Regions from separate parts of the Priestia sp. LL-8 genome, predicted to be linked through region 2. Evidence: riboswitches for the same ligand, from Rfam matches in the RefSeq annotation. Region 2 holds a riboswitch; the other holds the start of a gene.
What was found. Region 2 has a riboswitch for S-adenosylmethionine ahead of U9R83_RS06535 (bifunctional homocysteine S-methyltransferase/methylenetetrahydrofolate reductase). Riboswitches for the same ligand answer to the same signal wherever they lie in the genome.
Positions count from the first base shown of each region.

Region 1: it holds a riboswitch for S-adenosylmethionine, as region 2 does, so the genes downstream of both, metK (methionine adenosyltransferase) here and U9R83_RS06535 (bifunctional homocysteine S-methyltransferase/methylenetetrahydrofolate reductase) in region 2, are expected to answer to the same signal.

Region 1 covers NZ_JAZAQH010000001.1:4,641,820-4,656,772, forward strand. The annotation lists gene U9R83_RS24190 (GntP family permease) at 1-997, opposite strand, end outside; gene U9R83_RS24195 (MDR family MFS transporter) at 1,154-2,341, opposite strand; gene U9R83_RS24200 (hypothetical protein) at 2,501-2,656, opposite strand; gene U9R83_RS24205 (YtzC family protein) at 2,669-2,932, opposite strand; gene U9R83_RS24210 (TIGR01212 family radical SAM protein) at 3,102-4,064, shown strand; gene U9R83_RS24215 (class I SAM-dependent methyltransferase) at 4,061-4,630, shown strand; gene U9R83_RS24220 (tetraprenyl-beta-curcumene synthase family protein) at 4,643-5,701, opposite strand; gene U9R83_RS24225 (alpha/beta fold hydrolase) at 5,733-6,509, opposite strand; gene U9R83_RS24230 (gamma carbonic anhydrase) at 6,617-7,144, shown strand; gene U9R83_RS24235 (phosphatase PAP2 family protein) at 7,336-7,860, shown strand; gene U9R83_RS24240 (glycosyltransferase family 4 protein) at 7,879-9,024, shown strand; gene metK (methionine adenosyltransferase) at 9,059-10,261, opposite strand; SAM riboswitch class I at 10,394-10,511, opposite strand; gene pckA (phosphoenolpyruvate carboxykinase (ATP)) at 10,886-12,475, shown strand; gene U9R83_RS24255 (DUF2584 domain-containing protein) at 12,510-12,752, opposite strand; gene U9R83_RS24260 (alpha/beta hydrolase family protein) at 12,808-13,590, opposite strand; gene U9R83_RS24265 (ABC transporter substrate-binding protein) at 13,764-14,762, shown strand; gene U9R83_RS24270 (ABC transporter ATP-binding protein) at 14,764-14,953, shown strand, end outside.
Region 2 covers NZ_JAZAQH010000001.1:1,285,155-1,300,107, reverse strand. The annotation lists gene glcT (glucose PTS transporter transcription antiterminator GlcT) at 1-654, opposite strand, end outside; gene U9R83_RS06560 (hypothetical protein) at 786-1,658, opposite strand; gene ribH (6,7-dimethyl-8-ribityllumazine synthase) at 2,066-2,536, opposite strand; gene U9R83_RS06550 (bifunctional 3,4-dihydroxy-2-butanone-4-phosphate synthase/GTP cyclohydrolase II) at 2,628-3,821, opposite strand; gene ribE (riboflavin synthase) at 3,838-4,497, opposite strand; FMN riboswitch at 4,776-4,926, opposite strand; gene U9R83_RS06540 (YkvI family membrane protein) at 5,034-6,068, opposite strand; SAM riboswitch class I at 6,404-6,510, shown strand; gene U9R83_RS06535 (bifunctional homocysteine S-methyltransferase/methylenetetrahydrofolate reductase) at 6,618-8,456, shown strand; gene metH (methionine synthase) at 8,457-11,900, shown strand; gene U9R83_RS06525 (Cof-type HAD-IIB family hydrolase) at 12,225-13,022, shown strand; gene U9R83_RS06520 (hypothetical protein) at 13,080-13,286, opposite strand; gene U9R83_RS06515 (hypothetical protein) at 13,335-13,598, opposite strand; gene U9R83_RS06510 (cbb3-type cytochrome c oxidase subunit I) at 13,803-14,177, opposite strand; gene U9R83_RS06505 (NCS2 family permease) at 14,352-14,953, opposite strand, start outside.

The sequences.
Region 1 (14,953 bases), 3.4 Mb from region 2:
GACTTCCTGGAATATGCGTCATGGCATCTACAGCTACTCCAAACGCGGGAACAGCCTTAGCAACCCCTCCAAAACCTACTACAGCGGCTGTATTCCCAATCGCAATTAACGCACCCAAGGTTCCTTCTGAAGCTGCATTCCAAAATCCTTTAAAATGCTTTCGGTTCACAATATAAGTGACAATGATACCACTTAAAAGTGCGACAATCAACGCAGATTGCTGAAGTGGCTTATGAAGTGCAAAAGAAATAATGAGCACGACCACAAGGGGAAGCAAACTTAATAACGGATTAGGAAGAGACTGATTTTCCGTTACTGCTGGATCTTTCTCGCGTGATACAAAACGCTCTCCATTTTTAACTGCTTTTGAAATCAAGCGCTTTAACCACCAGTAGCCGAATACAGCCATCACTACCGCTACAACTAAACTAACTTCCCATCCTGCATACGGACTAGTCTTCAAATATTCAATTGGAATCCAGTTTTGGATTTCAGGCGATCCAGCCGAGGTCATCGTAAACGTAACGGAACCGAATGCTAAAGCAGCAGGGATAAATCGCCTCGGCAAATCAGCCTGTTTGAATAAGCTTAAAGCCATTGGATAGACAGAGAATGCTACTACAAACAGACTGACTCCTCCGTATGTTAAGACCGCACAGGCAAGTACAATCGCCAACACTGCTCTTTTCATTCCTAGTTTACTGACAATCCAGCGAGAAACACTATCAGCGGCCCCGCTGTCTTCCATTACTTTTCCAAAGACGGCGCCCAATAGAAACATTAAATACCAAGAAGCAATAAATCCTGTGAAACCAGACATGTAATTTCCAACAAAATTTGCTTCTCCTTCTTTCACCAGCTGTGGAAATAAAGGCATTCCGCTTGTTAACGCAACAACTAAAGCACTGAGCGGACCTGCTATAAATAAATTCATGCCTCTCATCGTTAGTACAATGAGCAGCAATAACCCTCCAATTAATCCAATCATACTAAGCATGTTTAGCCCCCCATGAAGTCATATAATTAGAAAACGCTTACATATTTACAGGTATATACTCCTTTCTTTGCTTGTCACAACCCTTACTATATTATTAAAGGAATACCGAAGACATTCCTACGTTTATTCAGCAGTCAAAAATAAAACCACCTCTATTTATTTAGAGATGGTTAGTGAACGCTGACGTTTTTCTTTTAATTTATAATCGTATATCCATGTTGTACACATGCTGAATAGCAATAGCCCAATTAATAAATAGCACAGCGTAGACATATTAAACGCATCGAAAATAACGCCTCCAAAGAGAGGACCAATCATTTTACCTGCAGTAGCCATGCTGTTAACTACGCCTTGATAAAATCCCTCTTTTCCAGATGGAGCCAACTGACTTGCAACAGCTGGAATGGCTGGCCAAACGAACATTTCTCCAATTGTTAACACAACCATTGCTGTTAAGAACTGCGGAAATGTTGTAGCATTCACCACGATAACAAAAGAAGCCACAAAAATAACCGTTCCAATTAGGACCTGTACTTTTAACGTTTTTGCTACTTTTTGAATGATGGGTACGATCAAAGGCTGACCGACTACAATTAAAATCCCGTTAATCGTCCAAAGCAAACTGTAGCTAGAAAGAGGTATATTCAGCTCACGCGTATGCGTAGCAATCGTTGTTTGCCACTGAACATACGCAACCCAGCATAAGACATACCCCGTACATAAAATAAGAAGAGCAGTCAGCTTCGTTTTATGCCCAATGCTTCCTGCTTCATTAAGGACATTCGTTTGTCCAACGGTAACCGAAATATGACGATATGAAAAAATAGCAATAAGCAGAAAAATAACGTATAAAATTGTATTAGCTAAGAAAATATACGTAAATGAATAAGACGCTACAATGCCCCCTACCGCGGCGCCAATAGCTACTCCTGCATTTTGAGCAACGTACATCGCATTAAATGCTTTTCTTCCGCCTTGTGGCCAAACGGACCCTGCCATTGCATACATAGATGGAAACACAATACCAGATCCAAACCCTACAACAACCAAGAGAACAACGTATGTAGGCCAACCATGGAAAAACACGAGTCCCACTAATGCAATAAGAGTAATAATAATTCCTGATAAAATGGATTTATATCCTCCTATTTTGTCAAAAAGCGTTCCTCCAAGCAAATTTCCTACTACGCTTGCAGCAGAATTCAGCATAAGAACCACTCCTGCTACGGATAATGACTTTCCTAAATGTTCATTTATATAAATTGTATTGAGAGGCCATAAAAATGAAGCTCCCGTTACGTTTACAAGCATACCAATAATCAAAAACCAAAGTGATTTGGGCATTGATCTCCCCCCCTATCTATTCGAATGCCAACGTACATTCTAGTCTTTTCTTAAAGGGTTCGCAATGCTTTTACATATAGACAATTTATTTGAAATTCGCTGACTATTTAAAAAGGTGATTTCACATGACAATATCATGCAAAATCACCTTTTTACCGCTTACTTTTGCTTCGAACGAACCGGCTGTGCACGCTTGCTGTTTCGTGCTTTTAATTCTTTTACCGGATCAAAATCTTTTCCTAGCTCAATGTCATTACTGTTGATCCCGTTTTTTGTTTTTTGTTCCGGATTATTTTGATTTGAACGCGTTGCCATAAAATCCTCTCCTTAATGCTGAGTTGTGATCAATTTATTTTGCAGCTGCTGAACTTGCAGGCGCATGCGATATAGCTGCTCTCTTTGCTGTGCATTTGCACTGTGAGAAAACTCTTCAATTTCTTTATAAGCATTTTCTAATTTTTCCTGTGCTTTTGTATATTCAGTGTCGTTATAATGTTCTTGCTTCATGCCTTCCTGCAACTGACCTTGTCCAAAGCGAATAGCATCTTCACACTGTTGCATAAGTTGATCCACTGCTTGACGAGTTGTCATTCTCTATTCCTCCTATTCGTTCATTTCTGTCTTATTTTGCGCAACTTTACTTCCCTTTACGACAAGAAGAACCTGTTAAATATAAGCATCCTTAAATTTGTTTGGCACTTTTTCACGTTTTTGATACAATTTGTTGATGTATATTGCATGTAAAAAGGAGGTTGCTGATTTGAATCAGACAAACCCATTTCCGTATAAATCTGAAAACAAACGTTATCATACCTGGAATTACCACTTACGTAACCACTTTGGCCATAAGGTATTTAAAGTAGCCTTAGATGGAGGATTTGATTGTCCAAACAGAGACGGCACGGTAGCTCACGGCGGCTGTACGTTTTGCAGTGCTGCCGGTTCGGGGGATTTTGCCGGAAACAGAGCAGATGACCTTGTGACACAATTTAATGAAATCCGTGAAAAAATGCATCATAAATGGAAAGACGGAAAATACGTTGCTTACTTTCAAGCATTTACTAATACTCATGCTCCTGTCGAGGAGCTTCGTGAAAAATATGAAGCTGTCTTAAAGCTTCCCGGAGTTGTTGGGCTTTCTATCGCCACGCGCCCTGACTGTCTCCCCGACGATGTGGTGGAGTACTTGGCTGAATTAAATGAACGAACTTATCTATGGGTAGAGCTTGGACTGCAAACTGTTCATGAACGAACTTCACTGCTTATCAACCGGGCACACGATCATCAATGCTATGTAGATGGCGTAGCAAAGCTTCGAAAACACGGTATTCGCGTTTGTTCTCACATCATTAATGGTTTGCCTTTAGAAACACCTGAGATGATGATGGAAACGGTACGGGAAGTAGCAAAATTAGACGTTCAAGGAATTAAGATTCATCTGCTTCATTTACTAAAAGGAACTCCTATGGTCAAACAGTATGAAAAGGGCCTTGTTGAATTTCTTTCATTTGAAGAATATGTAAAGCTTGTATGCGATCAGCTCGAAGTAATCCCTCCTGAGATGATTGTTCATCGTATTACAGGCGATGGACCGATAGACCTCATGGTTGGACCGATGTGGAGCGTAAATAAGTGGAGCGTATTAAATGCCATTGATCAAGAGCTCGAACGTCGCCAAAGCTATCAAGGAAAATATTATGAAAAAGAGTTGATGGAAAGATGAAAATAGAACGTATCCTGCCTTTTGCCCGCACGTTGCTCACTAATGCTGTGGCGGAAGGAGATGTCGCGATCGATGCTACAGCAGGAAATGGACATGATACATTGTTCTTAGCCAACTTAGTCGGAGATACAGGTCATGTATATGGATTTGACATTCAGCCCCAAGCCATTCAAGCAACTCAGCAGCGACTGACAGAACATCATGTAGAAAAACGAGTCACGCTTATCCAAGAAAGCCATAGCAATATAAACATGCTTCCCCACTCTATTAATGGACGAGTCACAGGAGCTGTCTTTAATTTAGGTTATTTACCAGGTGGAGATAAAGACATCGTCACCACTTCTGAAACAACAATCTCTGCAATTGAGCAGTTACTTGATTTGCTAGCACCTGAAGGAGTGATTGTGCTCGTTATTTATCATGGACACGAACAAGGGAAACAAGAAAGAGACGATTTACTAACGTATGTCCAAAACCTTGATCAAAAAAACGTTCATGTTTTACAATATCGCTTCATGAATCAGCAAAACAACCCTCCCTTCATCATTGCTATTGAAAAAAGATAAGCCGCATATGGCTTATCTTTTTAACATTCGGTACAAGCGTCCGTTGATATAGAAAAAGTAGCTGAGTGCTCCCCCCGCTTTGATTAATCTACGTGCATTCACATGGACGTGTTTTTGTGCCCGGACTTTTTGATCGGACAAATAAACGCCCAAGAGGCCCTTATAAATAAAGCAGTGAAAGTGATAATCTGGCAGTTTTTTAGCATACTCATCCGCTTTTACGACAAAATGCAAAAAACGATCCATCATTTGCTGATAATGAGGATAATAAAAACAAAAGTTCAAATCTCCTCCTGCTTTATCTTCTTCTTGGTCAATTAAATAATCGAGTAAAATATGTAAGCCTTGAATATAAGGAAAATATCCTGCTTTTATTTTCTGCGTCATTTCTTCGGTCATCTCTTCTTGAAAGCTATAAGCGACCAAACAAAAAATGCCTAACGTTGAACCAGAGCACGCTGAAAATTCATACCACTCCATTTCAGGAACACTGTGCCGGTGAGCATCGAACCAATTCTCTAATCGTGGAACTCTTTCCTTGATTTCAACATGCTTATGTATTTGCAAATCACAATAATAATTAGCTAGTTCTAATAAATGTGAAGAGACTATATGGTAATTACAAGCTTTTCGTAAGGACTGCTGACAAGTCTGGACAAGTCCGGCTAAGTATCCTCCGTCATCTTTATCCGTTCGAAAACGATAGTAATCGCCAAGGGGTGCATGAGGAGTCAACGCATCTGGCATCGATTCATGTAAGGCGGCAAAATCTTTAGGGTCAAGCGAATTGCTGCGGTCACATAAGTTGTCTAAGTAATCGCTGATTGTTTGGTAGGCAACAATAAATTTTATGCATTCCACCATGTTTTCTTTCGCTAAAATCGATAGGATACCGCCTCCTTCACAATGAAAAGTTTTTGTATCGATACTTGCCAATGCTTGAGTACGCAATTCTTTATTAGGAATCTCTTTTGCCCGTTCGCGCCAATAATTGAGCTCATGATGAACGACAGGAAACACTTCTCGATAAATTTTTCTCATTAATGAAATAGGACGAGACGGAATCTTCATTTATTTTCACCTCAACTTCTTACAGCACTCATTAAATGTGAAGATCAACAAAGCTTTTTGCATATGTAAAAACGTATTCTCTTTCAGGCTCATTAAAGATTTCGTGGTACAACTGAGACCATTCTTTGTAGATTTTTTCACTTAGTTCTATTTCATCAAACCACTGCCTAACAATCAGCTTTTCAATAATTTTGTCTTCTCCTGCCTGCATCACAAGAAGCGGGACATCAGGCAACCGATCGATATCTTTAAAAGCTAAGTTAACAGCTTGGATCAATTCCCGGTACCACCTTACAGAAACTTTTGTAACATACAGTGAGTCGTTTTCATCTTCATCTCGAACTTCTTGGTTTCTTGTTGCTTTTTCAACAGTGAGGCCTAAATCAAAAAGTTTGTTCGGCATAACTTTATTTAATCCTTTAGATAACATATCTAAATAAGCTGGTACTTGCTCTTTTAATCCTAAACAAGGTGAGGAAAGAATCGCACCCCATATAGGGAGATTTTTTGTCTGCAGCGTACGAATAACCGCCAGTCCTCCCATACTGTGACCTAACAGGAAAATAGGCAAATCATATTTTTGCGCTTCACGTACCCATTCTTCCACTTCATATACATATTCATCAAAGGATAGGATATGTCCTCTTCTTCTTGTTGTTAAGCCTTGGCCAGGAAGGTCTCCCATAATTACGTGCATTCCAACCGAACGCCACATCTCAATCAGCCAGCGATAGCGTCCGTGATGCTCCGCTGCTCCATGGACCATGACAATAACGCCTTTTGGATTTACTGCTTCCCATTTATGCATTTGAGTTACTCCTTCTTCCTTTTTTTGTTTACCTGCTTAAAAAACCTTTGTACACTTACATTAGAAGATTTACTACTTTTTTTCAACTAATAAAGGGAGATGATTTGATGATTTATCCGTATAAAGAAAAAATGCCTACCATTGCACCCAGCTGCTTCATCGCAGACTATGTCACGATTACTGGAGATGTCACCATCGGTGAAGAAAGCAGCATTTGGTTTAACACTGTTATTAGAGGAGATGTTTCACCTACGATTATTGGTAAACGAGTAAATATACAAGATCAATCAACACTCCATCAAAGCCCAAATGCTCCTTTGCTTATTGAGGATGATGTGACAGTAGGACATCAAGTTATTTTACATAGCTCCATCATCCGCAAACGCGCACTCATTGGCATGGGTTCTATTATTTTAGACGGTGCGGAAATTGGTGAAGGTGCTTTTATCGGTGCTGGAAGCTTAGTGCCTCCCGGTAAAAAAATACCGCCTAATACTCTTGCACTCGGCCGACCTGCTAAAGTGATCCGCACTCTGACAGAAGAGGATTTAAAAGATATGCAGCGCATTCGTACAGAATATGTAGAAAAAGGTCAGTATTATAAGTCTATTAAGAAATCTGATTCTTCATTATAAAGGGAACGTTCCCTCAGAAAGTCATACTGAGGGAATTTTTTTAGTATCTCCACAAACTCTCCAATCATGTTCTATTCTCTCCACAATTGTAAAGAAATTTCCATATTAATTTACATCGTTTTAGTACTGCCTCCACAATTAAAGATTAAACTGAATAATAAAGACGTATTTATTGAAAAGGGAGCGACTCTATGAAAGCCAAGTTAATTCAGTATGTATACGATGCCGAATGCCGATTATTCAAAAGCGTCAACCAACATTTTGATCGAAAGCACTTAAATAGATTTTTGCGTTTACTAACTCACGCCGGCGGAGCCACGTTTACCATTGTGATAGCGTGCTTGCTGCTATTTCTGCATCCTTCATCCGTCGCTTACGCTTGTGCGTTTTCTCTAGCCGTTAGTCATATTCCAGTCGCCATTGCTAAAAAACTATATCCGAGAAAACGACCTTATATTCAATTAAAACATACAAAAGTGTTAGAAAATCCATTAAAAGATCATTCATTTCCATCTGGACATACAACAGCTATTTTTTCGTTGGTTACCCCTCTTATGATTGTTTATCCAGCCTTCGCTGCTGTTCTTTTGCCTCTTGCAGTAACGGTAGGAATTTCAAGAATTTATCTCGGTCTGCACTATCCGACGGATGTCATGGTAGGTCTGATACTGGGCATCTTTTCAGGTGCTGTTTCACTGAACATATTTTTAACCTAATTGATAGGAGGAGTACTAATGAGAATTGCTTTATTTACGGATACATTTGCTCCAGAAGTTAACGGAGCTGCTAAAACACTTTATCAATTTACTCAGTATGTCAAATCAAAGCAAATTCCCATCCAGGTATTTGCTCCTGAATTTGCTCATGATCAGTCATTTTCAACGTATGTTCACCGTTCGCCCAGCATGCCGTTTTTCCTTTATCCAAACAGCCGCTTTTCATTGCCAAACGTTCTAAAAATTAAAAAGCAGCTGCGGGAATTCAATCCTTCTATTATTCATTTGGCCACTCCTTTTACAATGGGGCTTTGCGGCTCCTATTACGGGAAAAGATTAGGTGTTCCTCTTGTCGGCTCTTATCATACCAATTTTGATGATTATTTATCTCACTATGAACTTGAAAAAATGCGTGTACCATTGCAAAAATATATGAAATGGTTTTATAAACCTGTACAAAAAATATTCGCTCCCTCCGAAGTGACCAAACAGCAGCTAGAAGAACAAGGGTTTCACAACGTAGCTATTTGGTCGCGAGGGGTGAATCACAAATTGTTTCACCCCCACTATGACCGCTTTGATATTCGTATTAAATATAATATTAAAAAACCCTACATTTTAACTTATGTAGGAAGATTAGCTAAAGAAAAGAACGCTGATTTTTTAATGAAAATCGCACGATCTCTACCCGATCATATCCGCCATCAAATTCACTGGGTTATTGTGGGAGACGGCCCTTTAAAAGAGCAAATGCAGCAGCAAGCATCTGAGCATATGACATTTACAGGCTTCCTTGAAGGTAAGCAACTTGCTCATATCTATTCATCATCTGATTTGTTTGTTTTTCCTTCAGAAACAGAAACCTTCGGAAATGTTGTACTGGAGTCTCTTGCTTCTGGAACTCCTGTAGTGGCAGCAAATGCAGGAGGCGTTAAACAGATGGTTCAGCACGGGCGAAACGGCTACCTTTGCAAACCTCACTCCTTAGAAGAATTCAGTTCGGCTATTACAGATTTACTCGATGATTTGCATCAGCGGCTTCACTTTGGCCATGCAGCGAGACAATATGCTCTTACTCAATCATGGGACGCCATTTTTCAGCATTTGCTTTCAGAATATGAAGGTGTCGTAGAAAAATCTGCTGCAGGTATTCAGTGGGCATAAAAAAAAATCTCCGTTTTCACGGAGATTTTTTTTATTATTTAGCTAAAGCTTGAGTTTTTAATGCTTCCGCTTTGTCTGTGAACTCCCAAGGAAGCTCTACATCCGTACGACCAAAGTGGCCGTAAGCTGCTGTTTGCTTATAAATTGGGCGACGTAAATCAAGCATTTTAATGATGCCTGCTGGACGTAGGTCAAAGTTTTTGCGTACTACGTCTACTAGTACTTCTTCAGAAACTTTTCCTGTACCGAATGTATCAATTGAAATAGATACTGGCTGTGCAACACCAATTGCATATGCTAGTTGTACTTCACATTTATCAGCAAGATCAGCTGCTACAATGTTTTTCGCAACATAACGAGCTGCATAAGCTGCTGAACGGTCTACTTTTGTTGCGTCCTTACCAGAGAATGCACCGCCGCCGTGACGAGCATATCCGCCGTAAGTATCAACGATAATTTTACGACCAGTTAAACCAGCATCTCCTTGAGGACCGCCGATTACGAAACGTCCTGTTGGGTTAATGAAATACTTTGTATTTTCATCAATTAACTCGTTTGGAACAACTGGATTAATAACATATTCTTTTAAGTTACGCTGAATTTGCTCTAACGTTACTTCTGGGTGATGCTGAGTTGAAATAACAATTGTATCGATGCGAACAGGTTTGTTGTTTTCATCATATTCAACTGTTACTTGTGTTTTACCATCCGGGCGAAGGTAAGGAAGAATTTCTTCTTTACGTACTTCTGTTAGACGGCGAGCAAGTTTATGAGCTAATGAAATTGGAAGAGGCATTAATTCTTTTGTTTCGTTACATGCGTAACCAAACATTAACCCTTGGTCTCCAGCTCCGATTGCTTCGATTTCTTCATCTGACATTTGACCTTCACGTGCTTCTAACGCTTGGTCTACACCAGCAGCGATATCAGCTGACTGCTCGTCGATAGATGTTAATACTGCACAAGTTTCAGCATCAAATCCGTATTTTGCACGAGTATAGCCAATTCCTTTAATTGTTTCACGAACTGTTTTAGGAATATCCACGTAAGTAGAAGTTGTAATTTCACCACTTACTAAAACTAAACCAGTTGTTACGCTTGTTTCACAAGCAACACGAGCATTTGGATCCTTTGCTAGGATAGCATCAAGAATTGAGTCAGAAATTTGGTCACAAATTTTATCGGGATGTCCCTCTGTAACAGATTCTGACGTGAACAGACGACGTTGTGTTGACATCAGTTTTCCTCCTTATAAATACGATACATTGTGATACGGTACTCATTCCCTTATTTTCATTACACGTTAAAAAATATAAAAAAACCTTTCCTTGTATCGAGGAAAGGTATCAAATTCTACATAAGCCTTTCACTCTTATCGATCAAGGTTGTGCCCTTGCATCAGGTTAGCACCTTATCGTCTACACAAAAAAATGACGATGGTTGCTGGGTTTCATAGGGCCTGTCCCTCCACCAGCTCGGGATAAGAGAGTATCCGTTCAAGGACATATAATACATGAAAAAGCGCTTCACTGTCAACAACATTCAAATGGAAATCATCTCTTTATGTTTGAATCTGTTTTAATGTAACATACTCAAATTCTGAAATAGTATACCTTATTAAGAATCATCACTAAGTTTGGTTAATAAGACAGATCAAAATGAAGCTTTCACTTAAAATAGCCTCACTTTTTTCGCTTCTAGCACATATACATGTGTCTAAAATAGGTATAACGTACATTTTTTTATAATGCACAAACATTTTTAGTTAAATAGTATAGAATAATTAAATAAATGTGTTATACTAATTATAAATTTCAAACATTAATGAATAAATAATAGCTAAAAAAGGAAGGTAGTGCACATGAGTACTGTTGATATGTCTATCGAATTAAATGGTTTGCTTCAATTAAAAACAACAAAACATCAATTATCTGTTCCACAACTTGTTGAAAAAATTCTAGCTCGACGCGAAGGGACGCTGACTTCTACAGGTGCTGTGTCAGTCGAAACCGGAAAATATACAGGTCGCTCTCCTTTAGATAAATTTATTGTAAGCGATGCTGTATCTTCAAAAACGGTTGAATGGGGACCTGTCAATCAGCCAATTTCTGCTCAGCGATTCGATGCGCTATACAAAAAAGTCTTAACCCACTTAAAGAAGCAGGATGAACTTTTTGTTTTTAATGGATATGCTGGAGCTGATAAAAAGTATCAGTTACCAATTCAAGTAGTTAATGAATTTGCATGGCATAACCTATTCGCTCAGCAGTTATTCATTCGCCCTTCAGCCGAACCAAAAACAAATGATGATGTGAAGCCGTTTACAATTGTAGCAGCTCCAACGTTCAAAGCTGACCCTGAAACAGACGGGACGAATTCTGAAACCTTCATTATTCTTTCGTTAGAGCGACGTATTGTGCTAATTGGAGGAACTGAATACGCTGGTGAAATGAAAAAATCTATTTTCTCAGTGATGAACTTCTTGCTTCCTCAAAACAATATTCTATCTATGCACTGTTCTGCTAACGTAGGAGAAGAAGGTGACGTTGCATTATTCTTTGGTTTATCTGGAACGGGTAAAACAACGCTTTCTGCTGATGCAAACCGTCGTTTAATCGGAGATGACGAGCACGGTTGGTCAAGCTCTGGTGTATTTAATATTGAAGGAGGATGCTACGCGAAGTGCATTCAACTTTCCGAAGAAAAAGAACCGCAAATTTTCAATGCAATTCGCTTCGGCGCCGTACTAGAAAATGTAGTGTTAAATCAAAATACGAAAGTAGCAGATTACAATGATAATAGTTTAACAGAGAATACTCGTGCCGCTTATTCAATTGACTCTATTGATAATACGGTATTGCCAAGCGTTGCTGGGCATCCTACAGCTATTGTCTTTTTAACTGCTGATGCTTTCGGCGTCTTGCCTCCAATCAGCAAGCTTACAAAAGAACAAGCGATGTACCATTTTCTGAGCGGATATACTAGTAAGTTAGCTGGAACAGAGCGCGGCGTAACATCGCCACAGGCTACTTTCTCTACATGCTTTGGTGAGCCTTTCTTACCTCTTGCTCCAACAACTTATGCAGAAATGCTAGGAAAGAAAATCGATGAACATAATGTAAATGTCTACCTTGTAAATACTGGATGGACCGGCGGTGAATACGGCGTAGGCGAACGAATGAAGTTAAGCTACACTCGAGCTATGGTTCAAGCAGCCCTTGAAGGAGAACTAGCTAATACCGAAACAGTAACAGATGCTATTTTTGGTTTATCGATTCCAACTCATGTTCCGGGAGTTCCTGATGAAGTGCTTCAGCCTTCTAAAGCATGGAACGATGCAACAGCTTATAACCAAAAAGCAACTGAGCTTGCTGCTAAATTCAAAGCTAATTTCAAGCGTTTTAATGATGTAGCATCTGACATTTCAACATTAGGCGGACCTAGAGTCTAATAAAAAACCGATCGTCTTATAGACGATCGGTTTTTTAATTAGTCGAATGTAATTTTGTCAGTTCATATGTGACAATAGTTTTTTCCTGCGCCATTTCTACCTTACGCACAACAGCAGTTCCAATACATTCTCCATTTTTCGTTTTGTGAATGTTTAATGGAATATCTAACGGATACAAGCGATATCCTTTTTTCTCAATTTGAAAAATGTTATCCGTTACACGCTTTTCGTTGCCTTTTGTCACAATCATTGTATTTAATTCTAGCGGCATACCCATTTTTTTCTCACTCCTCACTGTTATTCTACTTGTTTTCTCTATCGTAGCATATCTTTTATTGCGCTTTCATCCACTTCGTTAACTTCTTCACCGTTTCTCGGTTTTCTTTTGGTGGAAAAGCATGTGGAAAGTTTTCGAAGTACCAGCTGGTAACTTTTTTATTGGACTTCTTTAGTTTAGATTCGAGCTGATAGGAATGATCAACCGACACGTTTTTATCTTCTAAACCATGAATAAGCAAGACCGGCGGCTCGACGAGATGAGCACGGTTCAAAGGTGTCCTCCATTCGTATCTTTCAGGATATTTAGAAGGAGTTCCTCCAATCACCCGCTTCATCATTCTTCTTAAATCTTCTCTTTCTTCATATGTCAGCACCATATCCGTGACGCCTCCCCATAACACAAGAGAACGGCTGTCATTTTTTTCAATGGCTGTGAGTAAAGCCATCACTCCCCCTCTTGAAAACCCAAAAATATGAATGCGGTCATGGTGGACGTTAGGGAGCTGTTTCAGTAAATCGTAAGCAGCAAAAGCATCGTAACGATCATCTCCTGCAAAATCTTCGTTTCCTTCGCCTCCTTGATTTCCCCTATAGAATGGAGCCATCACAATAAAACCTTGAGAAGCAAATTGAATGAGTCGAGCAGGACGAACCGTTCCTACGTTCTTAATACCTCCTCTCAAGTATAAAAAGCCGTCATACATTCCTTGTTCTTTTGGTTCCGCGAGCATCCCTTTAATTTTAAGTCCTTGACATGCATATGTAATTATCCAAAGCGCCACGCGAGGGTTAGGTGACGGAAAACGCTGTTTATGTAGAATTGTTCCATCCTTCATTTTTTTCCTCCATTCTTTATATAACTGGCCTGTTTTTCACCCGGCAACCTATATCGGCAATCGTTGAACTATACTTCTTTGATTTTCCACACGATTATATAGGCACTCACCTTCTTCCACTTCCTTACATACATTATCATAAAATATTTTATTATTTTAAGGAGGTTTGCTTTATGAAACCAATCAAATGGCTTTTTTCTTTGCTTGCTATTATGATTTTACTCATTCCACTAATTAGCTGCAGCAAAACAACATCTGTACAAACGGTTCGTGTCGGCGAAGTAACTCGCTCTATCTTTTATGCTCCCCAGTACGTCGCTATTTCAAAAGGTTTTTTTGAAGAAGAAGGACTAAAGGTAGATTTAAAAACAACGTGGGGCGGAGATAAGACAATGACGTCACTTTTATCTGATGGCATCGACGTTGCCTTAGTCGGCTCGGAAACTTCAATCTACGTATATGCACAGGGTTCTAGTGATCCCGTCATCAACTTTGCACAGCTAACCCAAACCGATGGAACATTTCTAGTAGCACGTAAAAAGGTCGATCAATTCTCATGGGATCAGCTTAAAGGCAAAACGTTTCTTGGTCAACGTAAAGGCGGCATGCCGCAAATGGTAGGGGAATATGTGTTGAAACAGCATAATATTGATCCTAAAAAAGATGTAAAACTCGTTCAAAACATTGATTTTGCTAACGTTGCAAATGCTTTTGCTTCTGGTACTGGAGATTACGTTCAATTATTTGAGCCAACGGCTAGTATTTTAGAGAAACAAGGAAAAGGACATATCGTTGCTTCCTTCGGAAAAGAATCAGGAACAGTTCCTTATACAACATTTATGGCCAAAGAAAGCTATTTAAAAGATAACCCTGAAGCAGCAGCTAAATTTACTCGAGCTATTTACAAAGCACAAAAATGGGTGAATACACATAGCACAGATGAAATTGCTGAAGTGGTTGCACCGTATTTTGAAGATACACCTAAAGAAACGCTGAAAACGGTTATTGACCGCTATAAATCCCAAAAATCCTTTGCAACTAACCCTTTATTAGATCAAAAAGAGTGGGATCATTTACAAAAAATCATGGACGAATCTGGAGAACTTCCAAGACACATCGATCACAGCAAGCTAGTCAACACAAAATTCGCAAAGGATGCAATGAGTGAGTAATATGACAAAACTTCACATTCAAGATGTTCAGCATATGTATCTTACGACAAAGTCTGCTACCACTGCACTTGAACATATTAACTTGTCTATTGAAGAAGGAGAATTTGTTTCCTTTCTCGGCCCAAGCGGATGTGGAAAAACGACGCTTCTATCGATTATTGCCGGCTTGATTGAACCATCGTCCGGCTCTG
Region 2 (14,953 bases):
TCGATCAATAGCAAAATGCAAATGACGAATCAATCTCATATAGTGTACAGATTCTTTGTCTACCTGCAGATGAAGCGATTCTTCAATTACATTAATAATCGTTTGAATAAGCTGCGAGTCTTGATTCACTTCCAGCAGATTTTTTTCAGTCAGCGCGCTGTGAATATGTAGCGCAATAAAACCAATCTCTCCTACTGGAAGCTGCACGCCTATTTTACGACTAATAATTTCTACCACTTCAGATGCGATCGTGTATTCCTCTGGATATAAGGCTTTTGTTTCAAGTAAGAATGGGTTTTTAAGCCCCATTCCCTGCTGAAAACGTTTTATCGCAAACGCGATATGATCCGTTAATGAAATGTGTATATGCTCATTCAAAGGAATGTTAACACGCTTTTGAATGTGCGTTACAATATCATTCATCATTTCAATCACGTCTTCATCCACCTGAGCTAAAAGCTGCTTGTACTGTTCTTGCTCTTCTTCACTCTTTAACAAAAACATTTTCTCCACGGCTTTTGCATCGATTTCATCGCCTTTTTTCTTATTGAACCCTATTCCTTTCCCAATTAGCACAACTTCATCATAGGTAAGGTGTTTAGCAATTAATACATTATTATTAAGTACCTTTTCTACAAAAAAGGACTCTTTCACGAATCCTTCACTCCCCTGTTTCGGCTTTCTATTATTTGCTTTCCTATCTTACAAATAATACGCATAACCGTCAATTCATTTTTCTTTGTTTCAAATATTATTGAACTAAACTATTTGAGTTACGTATTATCTTAGTAGTTCTTTGCTGGAAACGCAACGTCTTTTTTGCTCGTCCCATAACAATTTTTCATAATAAAGTTTTGAAGCATAACGCTCAGAATGAATGCACCCGCTTGTAAAAGCGTAAAAAGAACAAGTGAAGTGGTAATAGATACCAGCAAAACCCCATAGTGAATCAGCAAAATATCTACTATACGTAGCCCTGCTATAATCATTCCAGCTCCCACAAAAAATTCTTTAGCTACACTCCAAACGAGGAGAATCGTAACAATACAAACGTAAATTATCGTTGCATTTACGGAATCATGAGTAGCCGACGCAAACCATCCTGTATAAAACCAATTATTATGAAAATATGCTAACAGCATAAACATAATAGTAGAAGTAATGGCGAGCATTCCGAGAAAAAATGTAGCGTAATGCACAAATGTCATATACCGTTCTGTTAGCCATACATACCAAATCTTTGAAATGCTAAAGCCTATAGTCATTAAAACGCCTGTATAAACTGTTTTCCACCAGTGATGTGTATAAATATCCCAGTGTAAAAATAATTCTTCAACCCCCATAAACATAGCTGAAATAATTAAAATATAGCGAAATTTTAATTGATAAGCAGCTACCACCATACCCATGATTGGAAAAGCAAACGCTTGAGAAGTTAAAGACCCAAACAAATTATCAAAATATTCATTGGTCATAAAATCAGGATCGTAATTGTAACTTTCAAACAACACAAATACAACATACTCTAGTACATAAGCCATTCCAATGATAAAGAAAAGCAAAACGACTAGCTTTTTATCTTTTTTACGTATGAATACCGTAAGCAAAACGGCTGTGCTGATAATAATCAATGCAAAAAAAGCAGTATAATGAGGCATAGACGTCTCCCTTTTACGACCTAATTATTACTTAGAGTAAGACGTTTTAGCCAAATTATACATAGCTAGCTTCTATTCAAAAGAGCTTGAGACATAACTACATCAATTCAATCTAAAGGCGAACAAACGGGATACATGAGATAGTATGGATCGCTTTCTACACTGCAGCTGATTTCCGCGCAAGACTACTTCGCTTTACGCGGGGTCACACTTCTTACGCTTTTCCCCCAGGAGTCTTTACTTTATCCTTTAATCTACCGTTAGAAGCCAATACATACATGAAACCTGCGTTCATCCTACCAATGAAAAAATCCGAACGATTCATCGTTCGGATTTCCCTTCAACTAACGTACTTTTGTTTCAGCCTCTTTTAACTCTTCAGCTTATAAAAACTGGAATGGTATCTATTATCCTTCAATCATTTTTGAAAGGTTAGCCATTTCGATAGCTGATGCTGCAGCTTCCCATCCTTTATTTCCTGCTTTTGTTCCTGCACGCTCAATTGCTTGCTCAATTGTTTCGGTTGTTAATACACCAAAGATAATTGGCACACCTGTTTGTAAGCTTTGAGATGCAACGCCTTTTGCTACTTCATTACATACAAAATCAAAGTGTGGAGTAGCTCCTCGAATAACGGTTCCTAGCGTAATAACCGCATCATATTTTTTAGATTCAGCTAATTTTTTAGCGATTAATGGAATTTCATAAGCGCCCGGTACCCAAGCCACATCTACATCTTCATCAGCTACGCCGTGACGTTTGAGCGCATCTTCTGCTCCACTAAGTAAACGGCCTGTAATAAATTCATTAAAACGCCCTACCACGATTCCGATTTTTAATCCTGTGCCTACTAAATTTCCTTCATATAAATGATTCATCTCTTGTTCCTCCTGCTAGTAGTAATATATAGTTATTTACATTTCTTTTCATGAATTAGCTTCATTTGTTATAACGAAAAAAAGTGTAAACTTATAAATGTAATAAATGACCTAGTTTTTTAGCTTTGGTATCTAAGTATTTTTTATTGGCATCCACTGCCGGCATTTGAAGAGGCACTCTCTCTACCACTTCAAGGTCGTAGCCTTTTAGCCCAGTAATTTTACGAGGGTTATTCGTTAAAAGCTTCATTTGTTTGACTCCAAGGTCTTTTAAGATTTGAGCACCGATTCCATACTCTCGTAAATCCGCAGCAAACCCGAGTTTTTCATTCGCTTCTACGGTATCGTATCCTTCTTCCTGCAGCTTATATGCTCTTAGCTTATTTAATAAGCCAATGCCTCTGCCCTCTTGACGCATATACAGCAGAATGCCGCGTCCTTCTTCTTCAATTTGCGTAAGAGCCGCGTGAAGCTGAGGACCGCAGTCACAGCGCTCAGAGCCAAACACATCTCCAGTCAAACACTCGGAGTGAACGCGAACGAGAACAGGGCTATTGTGATCAATATCACCTTTGATAAGGGCCACATGTTCTTTATTATCAAGTTTATTTGTATATCCTACAGCTTTAAAATCACCAAATGCCGTAGGTAAGCTCACTTCTACTTCACGGCTAATCAGCTGGTCATGCTTGCGGCGGTAGGCAATCAAATCTTTTATTGTAATCATTTTTAAATCGAATTGCTCTGCAATTTTTGTTAAATCCGGTACGCGTGCCATTGTTCCATCTTCATTCATAATTTCACAAATAACACCCGCAGGCTTTCCTCCTGCTAATACGGCTAAATCAACAGCGGCCTCTGTATGACCTGCACGCTGCAGAACGCCCCCGTCTTTTGCAATCAACGGGAAAATATGTCCTGGGCGTTGAAAATCACTTGCTACCGTCGCTTCATTTATAAGAGCCATAACAGTAGCAGAGCGTTCGTATGCACTGATACCTGTTGTACTTGAAATATGATCAATACTTACTGTAAATGCTGTTCCATGTACATCCGTATTGTTCGCTACCATCGGGTGAAGATTCAATTTATGCGCAATTTCTTCATTAACAGGTGTACAAATTAATCCTCTTCCATGAGTAGCCATAAAGTTAATAACCTCAGGGGTCGTTTTTTCGGCTAATGCAATAAAATCTCCTTCATTTTCTCGATCTTCATCATCGCATACAATAACCACTTTTCCCTTTTTTAACTCTTCAATGGCTTCTTCTACTTTATGAAACATCGCTTTCACCTCACTGTTAATTTGTAAAACCATGCTGCTGCAACAAATCCTTCATATTACCTGAACGATTCGAGGCGCCAGGAGTTGACTTATTCGTCATCATTTGATGCATATATTTAGCTAACATGTCGCATTCAATATTCACCTTGTCTCCTCGCTGTTTGTCTCCTACGACTGTGTGAAGCACCGTATGAGGAATAAGAGAAATAGTAAATGATTGGTTGCTGACATCAAAAATAGTAAGACTTGTTCCGTCTACAGAAACAGATCCTTTTAACATCATAAATTCACGAAGTTCAGGGTCGACTTGAATTTCATAATAAAAGGCATTTCCTTTACGTGTTTTGCTTACAATGGTTCCAATTCCATCAACGTGTCCGCTAACGAAATGCCCTCCAAACCGGCCATTTGCAGCCATCGCCCGTTCTAAGTTAACACGTGATCCAACGGTTAGAAGCTGAAGGGTACTTGCTTTAATCGTCTCCGGCATGACGTCGACCGTAAATTCATTTTGAGAGTATGCCGTTACGGTTAAACAAACTCCGTTAACTGAAATACTGTCCCCTAAGTTCACATCTTCTAACACGGTCTTCGCATCAATCGTAAGAACAATTGCTTCTGTAGCCTTTTGAATACGTTTTATTTTTCCAATTTCTTCAATAATACCTGTGAACATTTTCTTCACCTGCTTTGGCGCTATTCCAACTTCTTATGCCGTTTTGAAATAGCAGCTGCTTTTTTTTCATATTTATCTTTCCCCCAACCACTGAAAATAAAAAAGCCCCTTGAACAAATGTCCAAGGGGTCGGCTGAGCTGAATCAGTTTTATCTATGCAAAATTCCGCTAATTGTATACGAAATAAACAGTTATATTTTGTGTACAAAAACAAGGGTAGCTTTAAAAAAGGCAAACCTGTCCCTTATTAATACAACACAAAAAAACAACTGTGCTTCCTGATCCTTCTCCCATCCAGACTTTTACTGTCGGCTCTAGATTTTAACTAGATCCACCGCTAACATACATCGTATGAAAACGGGTCACGGGCTTAAAAGCATATGCTTTATCACCGCCGGTTGGGACTTACACCCGACCCCGAAGGATAATATATTCGACTGCTAGAGTCTTATTTGTTTTACATTATAGCAAAGTAAAATCGACTTGTCACATCATTTAACTTCGTTTTTTCACATCTGTTCTTTAAAATCCAGCTTTTAGCTTATTTTTTCTTTTTTAATACATAGCATCCATACAAAAGCTAGTCCAATATAGCCAAATATCGGATACAAGAACTCAAGAAGCTGGGCATATCCGAATTGCCCAATAATAAAGCATGCCGAGATAATAAATGCAAAAGCTTGCTTATCATTCAGGGGAAGAAATGACTGAAGCTGCTTAGCGATTCCAAATACATTTCCAATCAATGTAGTAAAAATCTCGCCTAACACAACTACCGTAAATAAAACATTCACCCACGCTGAGATATTTTTGACAACGGCACTCATCGGAATATCAAGTTGAAATGAATAAGGCAAATTGGAAAGAGCAAGATGCGTAGAAACAAGCATAAACGTAAGTACACACCCTCCTATTACGGCCCCTTTTTTAATCACGCTCCTATCTTTCACAGAGCTTCCTAATGGAACCAAAACGGCCTGAGCCAAAGCTAGATTTAGGGAAATATATAAAAAGGGACTAACCGCCCACTTCCACTGTGTGACGAGCGTTAAATCCGGCTTCGTTTGAATCAGTGAGAAATAGCTGATATTTGGCACAAAGATAATAAGAGCAAATGAAAGCATCATCGGCACAACAAGAGAATTAACCATTAAAATACCGTTAATTCCTCTTGCGATAAATATATAAGTTAAAACAATTGTAAAAATCATCCCAACAGGAGGCCACAGCCCGAACTGTTCTTTTCCTATTGCCCCCGTACTCGCTAGCATGACTGAAGTTACTCCAAATAAAATGACAATCATTACACCATTTACCGCTTTTCCAAGCACATGACCAAATAAATATGTATTAAGCTGCTGATAAGAAGAAGCCCCAATTGCGTGCGAAAGCAGCATCATTTTTGAACCTAGCCAAATAAAAAACAAGCCGCTGACCAAAATTCCAACCATTCCAAGTTCCCCGTACTGTGTAAAAAATTGAACAATTTCCTTGCCTGTTGCAAAACCGGCTCCTACAACGGTGCCTACATACGTAGCAGCAACCTGCAGCGTGAGTTTCCACCTTTTCATGCCCATCACCCTTCTACCCTTCATAGTTCACTATATGTAGAAACGGTTAAAAAAAGACGAGCCTTTTTACGTGTAAATCTAAGCATATCCTAGCGCTTTTCCTTTTTCATTTATTTTATTTCTTTTTTTATTTTCTTCACAAAACCCCCTTAACCCTTAACATAACAGCAATTCTCAAACAAAATATACGGATATTTTCACTTTAGCTTTCAGATTTTCCCCAATATTTGCTGGAAATTCACAATTTACTGTTGTATAATTTCTAAAAATCAGATAAATTATTAAATAAGTATTCTTTCTATTTAAAAAAATATGTTTCAATTATATACAATTGATTCTTATCATGAGAGGTGGAGGGACTGGCCCTTTGAAACCTCAGCAACCAGTCGTTGGAGACATGGTGCTAAATCCAGCAAGCAATTTATTGCTTGGAAGATAAGAAGGCGAAAAAAGTCTTCTTCTTAAGAAGACTTTTTCTATTTTATCGGCATATTGCATAAAACGAATCACTCGTGAAATAGAAGCGGAACAATTTAAGGAGGTTTTGACATGGGGTTACTTGAAGATTTAAAGTCTAAAATTTTAATTGGGGATGGTGCCACTGGTACCCTCCTTTACTCACACGGTATTGACAGCTGTTTTGAAGAACTAAACATCACAAAACCAGAAGAGGTTTCTCGTATTCACAGAGCCTATGTAGAAGCTGGTGCAAACGTTATTCAAACAAATACGTACGCTGCTAATTATCAAAAACTTGCCCGTTATGGATTAGAAGATTCAGTCAAAGACATCAATGTTGCTGGTGTAAAATTAGCGAAACAAGCTGCAAAAGATCAGGCTTACGTGGTTGGTACACTCGGCGGAATTCGTTCTTTCCAAAAAAACGCTATTAGTTTAGAAGAGGTTAAGCGAAGCATTCGTGAACAAATGTTTTGGCTTTTAAATGAAGGTGTAGATGGCCTTTTATTTGAAACATACTATGATTTCGAAGAATTAAAGACCGTTCTTACACTTGCAAGAAAAGAAACGGATAAGCCTATTATCACCCACGTTTCCCTGCATGATATTGGCGTACTGCAAGATGGGCGTTCTTTAGCAGATGCATTAAAAGAATTAGAAGACTTGGGAGCAGATATTGTCGGGCTAAACTGCCGTTTAGGTCCTTATCATATGATTCAGTCTCTTGAAGAAGTACCGCTTCCTGATCGAGCTTTCTTATCTGCTTACCCTAATGCCAGCCTTCCGGCGTATGTAGAAGGAAAGCTGGAATATGAAACAAATGAAGACTACTTTGTAGAAAGCGCGCGTTTATTCCGCGAACAAGGGGTTCGCTTAATTGGAGGATGCTGCGGTACAACACCAGCCCACGTACGCGCAATGTCATCTGCCTTAAAAGATTTGCCTCCGATTACAAGTAAAGTCGTTAAAATGAGACCAGCCGTTACGGTTCAAGAGCGTGAGCAGCAGGATAAACCTCATATGCATGAAATTGTGAAAAAGCGCCGCTCGGTTATCGTCGAGCTAGATCCACCTAAACAGCTTGGCCCGACGAAATTTTTAGAAGGCGCAAAAGCACTTGATAAAGTCGGCGTAGATGCTATTACATTAGCTGATAATTCTCTTGCCTCACCTCGCATCAGCAACTTGGCAATGGCAACACTGATGCAGCAAGAAACAAAAGCACGACCGCTTATTCATATTACCTGTCGCGACCGAAATTTAATTGGACTTCAATCTCATTTAATGGGACTTCATACGCTAGGAATGAATCAAGTGCTTGCGATTACCGGTGATCCGTCAAAAGTTGGCGATTTCCCTGGTGCCACTTCGGTCTACGATCTATCTTCATTTGACTTGATTAGTTTAATCGCTCAGTTTAATGAAGGACTATCTTATTCCGGCAAACCGCTTGGTCAAAAAACCAATTTTTCCATTGCAGCCGCCTTTAACCCAAACGTGCGTCACTTAGACCGAGCCGTTCAGCGCTTGGAAAAGAAAATCGACTGCGGGGCTCACTATTTCATTACTCAGCCTCTCTATTCAACTAAGCAAATTGAAGAGGTATATGAAGCAACCAAACATTTAACAACACCGGTATACATCGGGATCATGCCGTTAACAAGCGCAAGAAATGCGCGATTTATTCACCATGAAGTACCTGGAATTAAATTATCCGAAGATATTCTAGAGCGAATGGACGCAACGGGAAATGACCGAATTCGCGGTGAAGTCGAAGGCCTTGCGATTGCAAAAAACTTAATTGATACAGCATATGAGCTATTTGACGGTATTTACTTAATTACGCCGTTTATGCGCTATGAAATGACCGAAATTCTAACACGCTATATTCATGACAAGCAACTTGTTACATCAGAAAGGAAGATATAAATGAGCTCACTTATCGAACAACAACTAAAGAAGCGAATACTCGTCATCGATGGAGCAATGGGAACGATGATTCAAGATGCTGATTTAACCGCTGAAGATTTTGGCGGCGAAGAATATGAAGGCTGCAACGAATATTTGACTCGAACAGCGCCTCATGTCATTCAGCGCATTCATGAAGAGTACTTTGCAGCAGGTGCTGACATCATTGAAACCAATACGTTTGGCTCAACATCTACCGTACTTGATGAATACGATTTAGGTCACTTGGCGTATGAATTGAATATCGAAGCTGTGAAGCTTGCTTGTGCAGCCCGCGATAAATATTCAACTCCCGAATGGCCTAGGTTCGTAGCTGGAGCTATCGGTCCTACCACTAAAACGCTCTCTGTTACCGGAGGCATTACATTCCCTGAACTAGTAGAATCGTACGAAGAGCAAGCTCGAGGTTTGTTAGACGGCGGCGTTGACTTGCTTTTAGTCGAAACCTGTCAAGACATGCTGAACGTAAAAGCCGCATTTCTAGGCATTACAGCAGCGTTTGAAAAACTAAAAACCGAAGTTCCTATTATGATTTCAGGAACAATTGAGCCTATGGGAACAACTCTCGCTGGTCAAGATATCGAATCTTTTTACTTATCACTGGAACACATGAAGCCACTTTCAGTCGGACTTAACTGCGCGACAGGCCCTGAATTTATGACGGATCATATTCGCTCTCTTTCAGACCTAGCCACTTCAGCAGTTAGCTGTTATCCAAACGCTGGACTTCCGGATGAAGAAGGCAATTATCATGAATCCCCTGAGCTGCTTGCTCAAAAAATTAAAGGGTTTGCTGATAAAGGCTGGCTGAACTTTGTAGGCGGATGCTGTGGTACAACGCCTGCTCATATTAAAGCACTGGCTGAAGCGGTAAAAGAGGTTGCGCCTCGTTCGCTTGATCGCTCCGAGCATAACCATGCTGTAACCGGTATTGAACCACTTGTATATGACGATTCTATGCGCCCTCTTTTTGTGGGAGAACGTACGAATGTAATCGGTTCTCGCAAGTTCAAACGCCTGATTGCGGAAGGAAAAATTGAAGAAGCATCTGAAATTGCGCGTGCTCAGGTTAAAAATGGTGCTCACGTTATTGATATTTGCTTAGCAGATCCAGACCGTGAAGAAATGGAAGATATGGAGGAGTTTATTCAAGAAGTTGTAAAAAAAGTGAAGGTTCCTCTTGTAATCGATTCAACCGATGAGAAAGTTATTGAAAAAGCTTTAACGTACTCACAAGGTAAGGTCATTATTAACTCCATTAACTTAGAAGATGGTGAAGAGCGTTTTGATGCAATCTTACCGCTAGTAAAAAAATTCGGTGCAGCTCTGGTTGTCGGTACAATCGATGAAACAGGCATGGCCGTTACTGCAGAACGAAAAGTAGAGATTGCTAAACGCTCACATGATTTGCTTGTTGAAAAACATGGCTTTAATCCAAAAGATATTATTTTTGACCCTCTTGTGTTTCCTGTAGGGACTGGTGATGAACAATATATTGGTTCTGCTGAAGAAACAGTTAAGGGAATTAAAATGATTAAAGAAGCCCTGCCTGATTGCCTGACCATTCTTGGCGTAAGTAACGTGTCATTCGGTCTTCCTCCAGTCGGACGTGAAGTACTAAATGCCGTTTACCTTTATCACTGTACGCAGGCTGGACTCGATTATGCCATTGTTAACACCGAAAAATTAGAGCGCTATGCTTCTATTCCAGAAGCTGAAATTGAGCTTGCTAATGCGTTATTATTTAACACAACTGATGAAACGCTAAGCACGTTTACCGACTTTTATCGTGATAAAAAGAAAGAAGCAAAAGTAGAAATTTCTACGTTAACACTCGAAGAACGATTGGCAATGTATATTGTCGAAGGTACAAAAGAAGGATTGCTTCCTGATTTAGAACAGGCTTTAGCTCAGTATGATGATCCGTTAGATATTATTAACGGACCGCTTATGGAGGGGATGGCGGAAGTCGGACGTTTGTTTAATGACAACCAGCTGATTGTAGCAGAAGTGCTTCAAAGTGCGGAAGTTATGAAAGCATCCGTTGCCTTTTTAGAACCTCATATGGAAGCAACTGAAAATGATTCTGGAAAAGGCAAAGTGATTCTTGCGACGGTTAAAGGTGACGTACACGATATCGGTAAAAACTTAGTAGACATCATTTTAAGCAATAATGGTTTTAAAGTAATTGATTTAGGAATTAAAGTAACGCCGCAGCAGCTGATTGAAGCAGTAAAAGACGAAAAGCCAGACATCATTGGCCTGTCAGGTCTTCTAGTAAAATCAGCTCAGCAAATGGTTTTGACTGCACAAGATTTAACACAATCAAGCATTGATGTTCCAATTATGGTAGGAGGCGCTGCCCTTTCCCGTAAATTTACTGACTTCAAAATTGCCCCGGAATATGAAGGTGCGGTCCTCTACGCCAAAGATGCGATGGACGGATTAGCGTTAGCAAATAAGCTGCAGAACAAAGAAGAAGTTATTCAGCTTTTAGCAGATTTAAAAACGCGGCAAGAAAAGAAAGTAACGGTTCGAGAACGCCAGCCTCAAACAGCTCAAGCAGCTACGGCTGTTTTAGAAAGATCCGCCATTTCAACGGACGCCCCTGTTTTTGTACCTGCTGATTTAAAACGGCACGTTGTCAAACACTACGATTTGGCACAGGTTCTTCCGTATATTAACTGGCAGATGCTTTTAGGTCATCACTTAGGACTAAAAGGAAAAGTAAATAAGCTGCTTGCTGAAAAAGACGAGCGTGCTGTTCAATTAAAAGAAACCGTTGATGACCTGCTCGAACTGGCACTAAAAGAAAACTTAATTAAACCAGCGGTTATTTATCAGTTCTTTCCTGCTCAAGCAGACGGAAATGATTTAATTATTTATGATCCTGCTGATGAAAAAACAGAAATTGAACGCTTTACTTTCCCTCGACAAGCAAAAGGACAGTTCCTGTGCTTATCTGATTTTGCAAAGCCTAAAGAAAAAGAGATGGACTATGTATGTTTCTTCTCTGTAACAGCAGGAACAGGCATTCGCGAACGGGCGGCGAAATTCAAAGAAAACGGCGAGTTTTTAAAGAGTCACGTGTTCCAAGCTCTTGCGCTTGAACTAGCTGAAGGATTAGCAGAACGTGTTCATCAGCAAATTCGTGACCGATGGGGATTCCCCGATTCGCCAGACTTTACAATGGCGGAGCGTTTTTCAGCCAAATACCAAGGTCAGCGTTTTTCATTCGGATATCCTGCATGTCCAGACCTTGAAGACCAAGCAAAACTGTTTAAATTAATTAAACCTGAAGACATCGGCATTCAGTTAACAGACGGTTTCATGATGGAACCAGAAGCTTCTGTTACAGCTCTTGTTTTTGCACATCCTGAAGCGAAATATTTTAACGTATTGTAAAACATGGCTGCGACAAATGTATTTTAGTTGAAGAAAGATCCGAACGGTAAATCCAGATTCTTAATTGAGAATCAACTCCGTTCGGATTTTTTCATTGTAATGGTGAACTAGATTTCATGTAGCTGTTTCTAGCTGTTGATTGGAGGACAGGGCGAAGACTCCTGCGAAAAAAAGTAATGTAGTTATGTCTTCATCTCTTTGAATTCACCGCCGGTTTGAGCTTTTTTTATGAGTTTCTTGGGAAACACTGATAGAATAAAGAATGTAATAAATTTGCAACACTCTTATCACAGCAAATTTTTCAGAGAAAGGAATTTTCAAGCAATGATTAAATTATTTGTAAGCGACTTAGATGGCACTCTTTTACACGAAGAAAAATACGTAGAACAGCATAATGCAGACGCACTTAGTGAACTTCAGCGCCAGGGAGTAGAGGTTTGTCTTGCTTCTGGACGAATGGATACGGAAATTTTAAAGATTTCTACTGATATTAATAATACATTTCATCGCATTAGCCAAAACGGAGGATTTGTGTGGACCAAAGAAAATCAAGAACTTCATGGAAAGGTATTTGAAGATGATTTAGCGGTTCAACTTTATAAAAAAACGATAGATCCTAACCGTATTACGCTTGTCTGTTCAAACGACACGAATTATGTGGAGCAGCGAAATGAAATTATTGAAGCAATTGAAACTCACATGTTTTTCCCTATCGAAGAACAAATTGAAATAACGGATTCATTTGGTCACGCTCTTTCTCCATCTAAAATCACGGTTCTTGGAGATCATGATGAAATGGTAGCTCTGCAAAAAGAAGTGAACGAAGAGTTTGGTGATTATATTGATACATATATTTCTGCCAAGCAGTGTTTGGATATTATGCCTAAACACATCAGCAAAGGAAATGCCATTGAAATTTTATTAAATCATCTTCAGCTAAAACCAGAGGAAATTGCATGTGTGGGGGATTCATTTAATGATATTCCTATGTTTCAATTAACGCCGAACAGTTTCGCTATGGCTACAGCTCCTGAAGCTGTTCAGCGCCACGCCTCTGCCGTTGTGTCATCTGTTAGTGAAGCAGCGCGTATTGTATTAGAAAAAAATAAGCAAACAATCTAAAAAAAGCGGTCAACGTTTAAATTGACCGCTTTTATCTATTTAATAAGAAAATGGTAGTTATTTTTTTCGTAAAGAACGAAAAAAATCACCTAAGCTTTTTTGCTTCCCATCTGCATGCTCTCCGTGATTAACCAAGCTGCTGATTCTTTCTCGTCGAACAACAACCATAATAAGAGTGGCAAAAAAGATAATGGAAACGGCAATGACAACCAGTGCAAGAACGGATGCTACAATAGCTTCAGAAGTCGTTAGTGACGATAGCATCTGCCTCGTACACCTCCATTTCGTTTGTGGCGAAAAGGAGCCTAGCAATTAGAAATGCAAATAATTTTTTTTCTCAGCTTGATGCATGTTATTATACACCATTTTCATTTTAGAAGCTGTAGCTTTTAAAGATGTAGACGAATCCACATCTTCGGCTAACATAATGTTTACTAAGTCAACCACAGAACGAGACAACAACTCTACATTATTTTGCAACTCTAATTCGTCATAAGTTGTACGGTCTTGAAGACGAAGTCGAATAATTTCATTTGCTAGCTCCCTAACACGCACTAATTGTTGATGTTCTCCCATAGTATCTCCGCCGCAAGAAACTTATAATCAGCCCTTTTATTGGCTTTTATAAGAGCTAGAAATCCCTGCAGCTTACCCCTCCTTATAAAGATGCCTAGCACACCTTTATGTAAATCACACTTTCACCTTGTTTACATGTATATTCGCTATAGCTGGTTCTTTTTCCTTTTGAAATTAGCAGCCACCTTCAACGACCTTCTTCGTTTATCGTTCAGATTTCAAATTTTTAAGGATGTGATATACGAAAATTAAAACGCCAATAGCAGTAAGTGTTGCTCCTGCTGCCACTACGGGTGTAAAAGCTTGGTTTTCTAGTACGATCATGAAAAATAAACCAATCATCATGACCGGTAATCCTATATTATGCAACCATACGTGCAGTTTGGCTAATTTACTTTCGCTAAACGCAGGAAACAAATAATAAATAATTCCCGCTAACGTAAGCGACGTCCATCCTAATAAATTGATGTGCACGTGAACTGGTGTCAAAGCGTAGCTGTGAACAATTGACATATAATACCCTAATATGATGCCAATTCCAAAATAAACGGCTGATATTTTAATTAATTTAATTCCCATCATTTTCTCCCCCTTATATCCCCCTCCGACTTCTGTACTACTTTACGCAGGAAACGTCATTTTAGAAGCGGCAGATTCGCCAAAGGACACGAAATACGGAGTGTGATATCTAAAAAGAGGATTCTTTACCGCAAACACAAAAAACAGCTGAGCAAAAGTACTCAGCTGTCTATTTTAAGCAATATAATGCAGCACAAAATTCAAGAAAAACAACAGCGCGCTTACATACATAAACATCGATACTTCACGCATTTTACCAAGGAATAATTTAAGCAGTGGATACGCAATGAACCCAAATGCAATTCCATCAGCAATGCTGTACGTAAGAGGAATAAGCGCAATAATTAAAAATGCAGGGAAACCTTCTGTTAAGTCCTGTAAATTGATGTTTTTGATATTTTGAATCATCAATGCTCCAATAACAATAAGAATAGGTGCAATAGCACTATCTGGAACCAGCTTGATAAATGGAATAAACAGAAGTGAACTTAAAAATAAAACTCCTGTAATCAGCGATGTTAAACCCGTTCGCCCTCCGGCTGCAATACCAGATGCTCCTTCTACAGAAGACACCGTTGGACTTGTTCCAAACACGCCGCTTAGCAAAGCTGAGGCAGCTGTTGCTTGAAAGGCCCGCGGAAATTTGCTATCTTGATTCATCATACCTAGCTGACCATGCAACAAACCGATATTTTCAAAAATCAATACCATTGTTAATGAAAAGACAGCTGCCCAAAACGCAACGTCTCCAATGGCTCCAAAAGACAAGGTGCCAA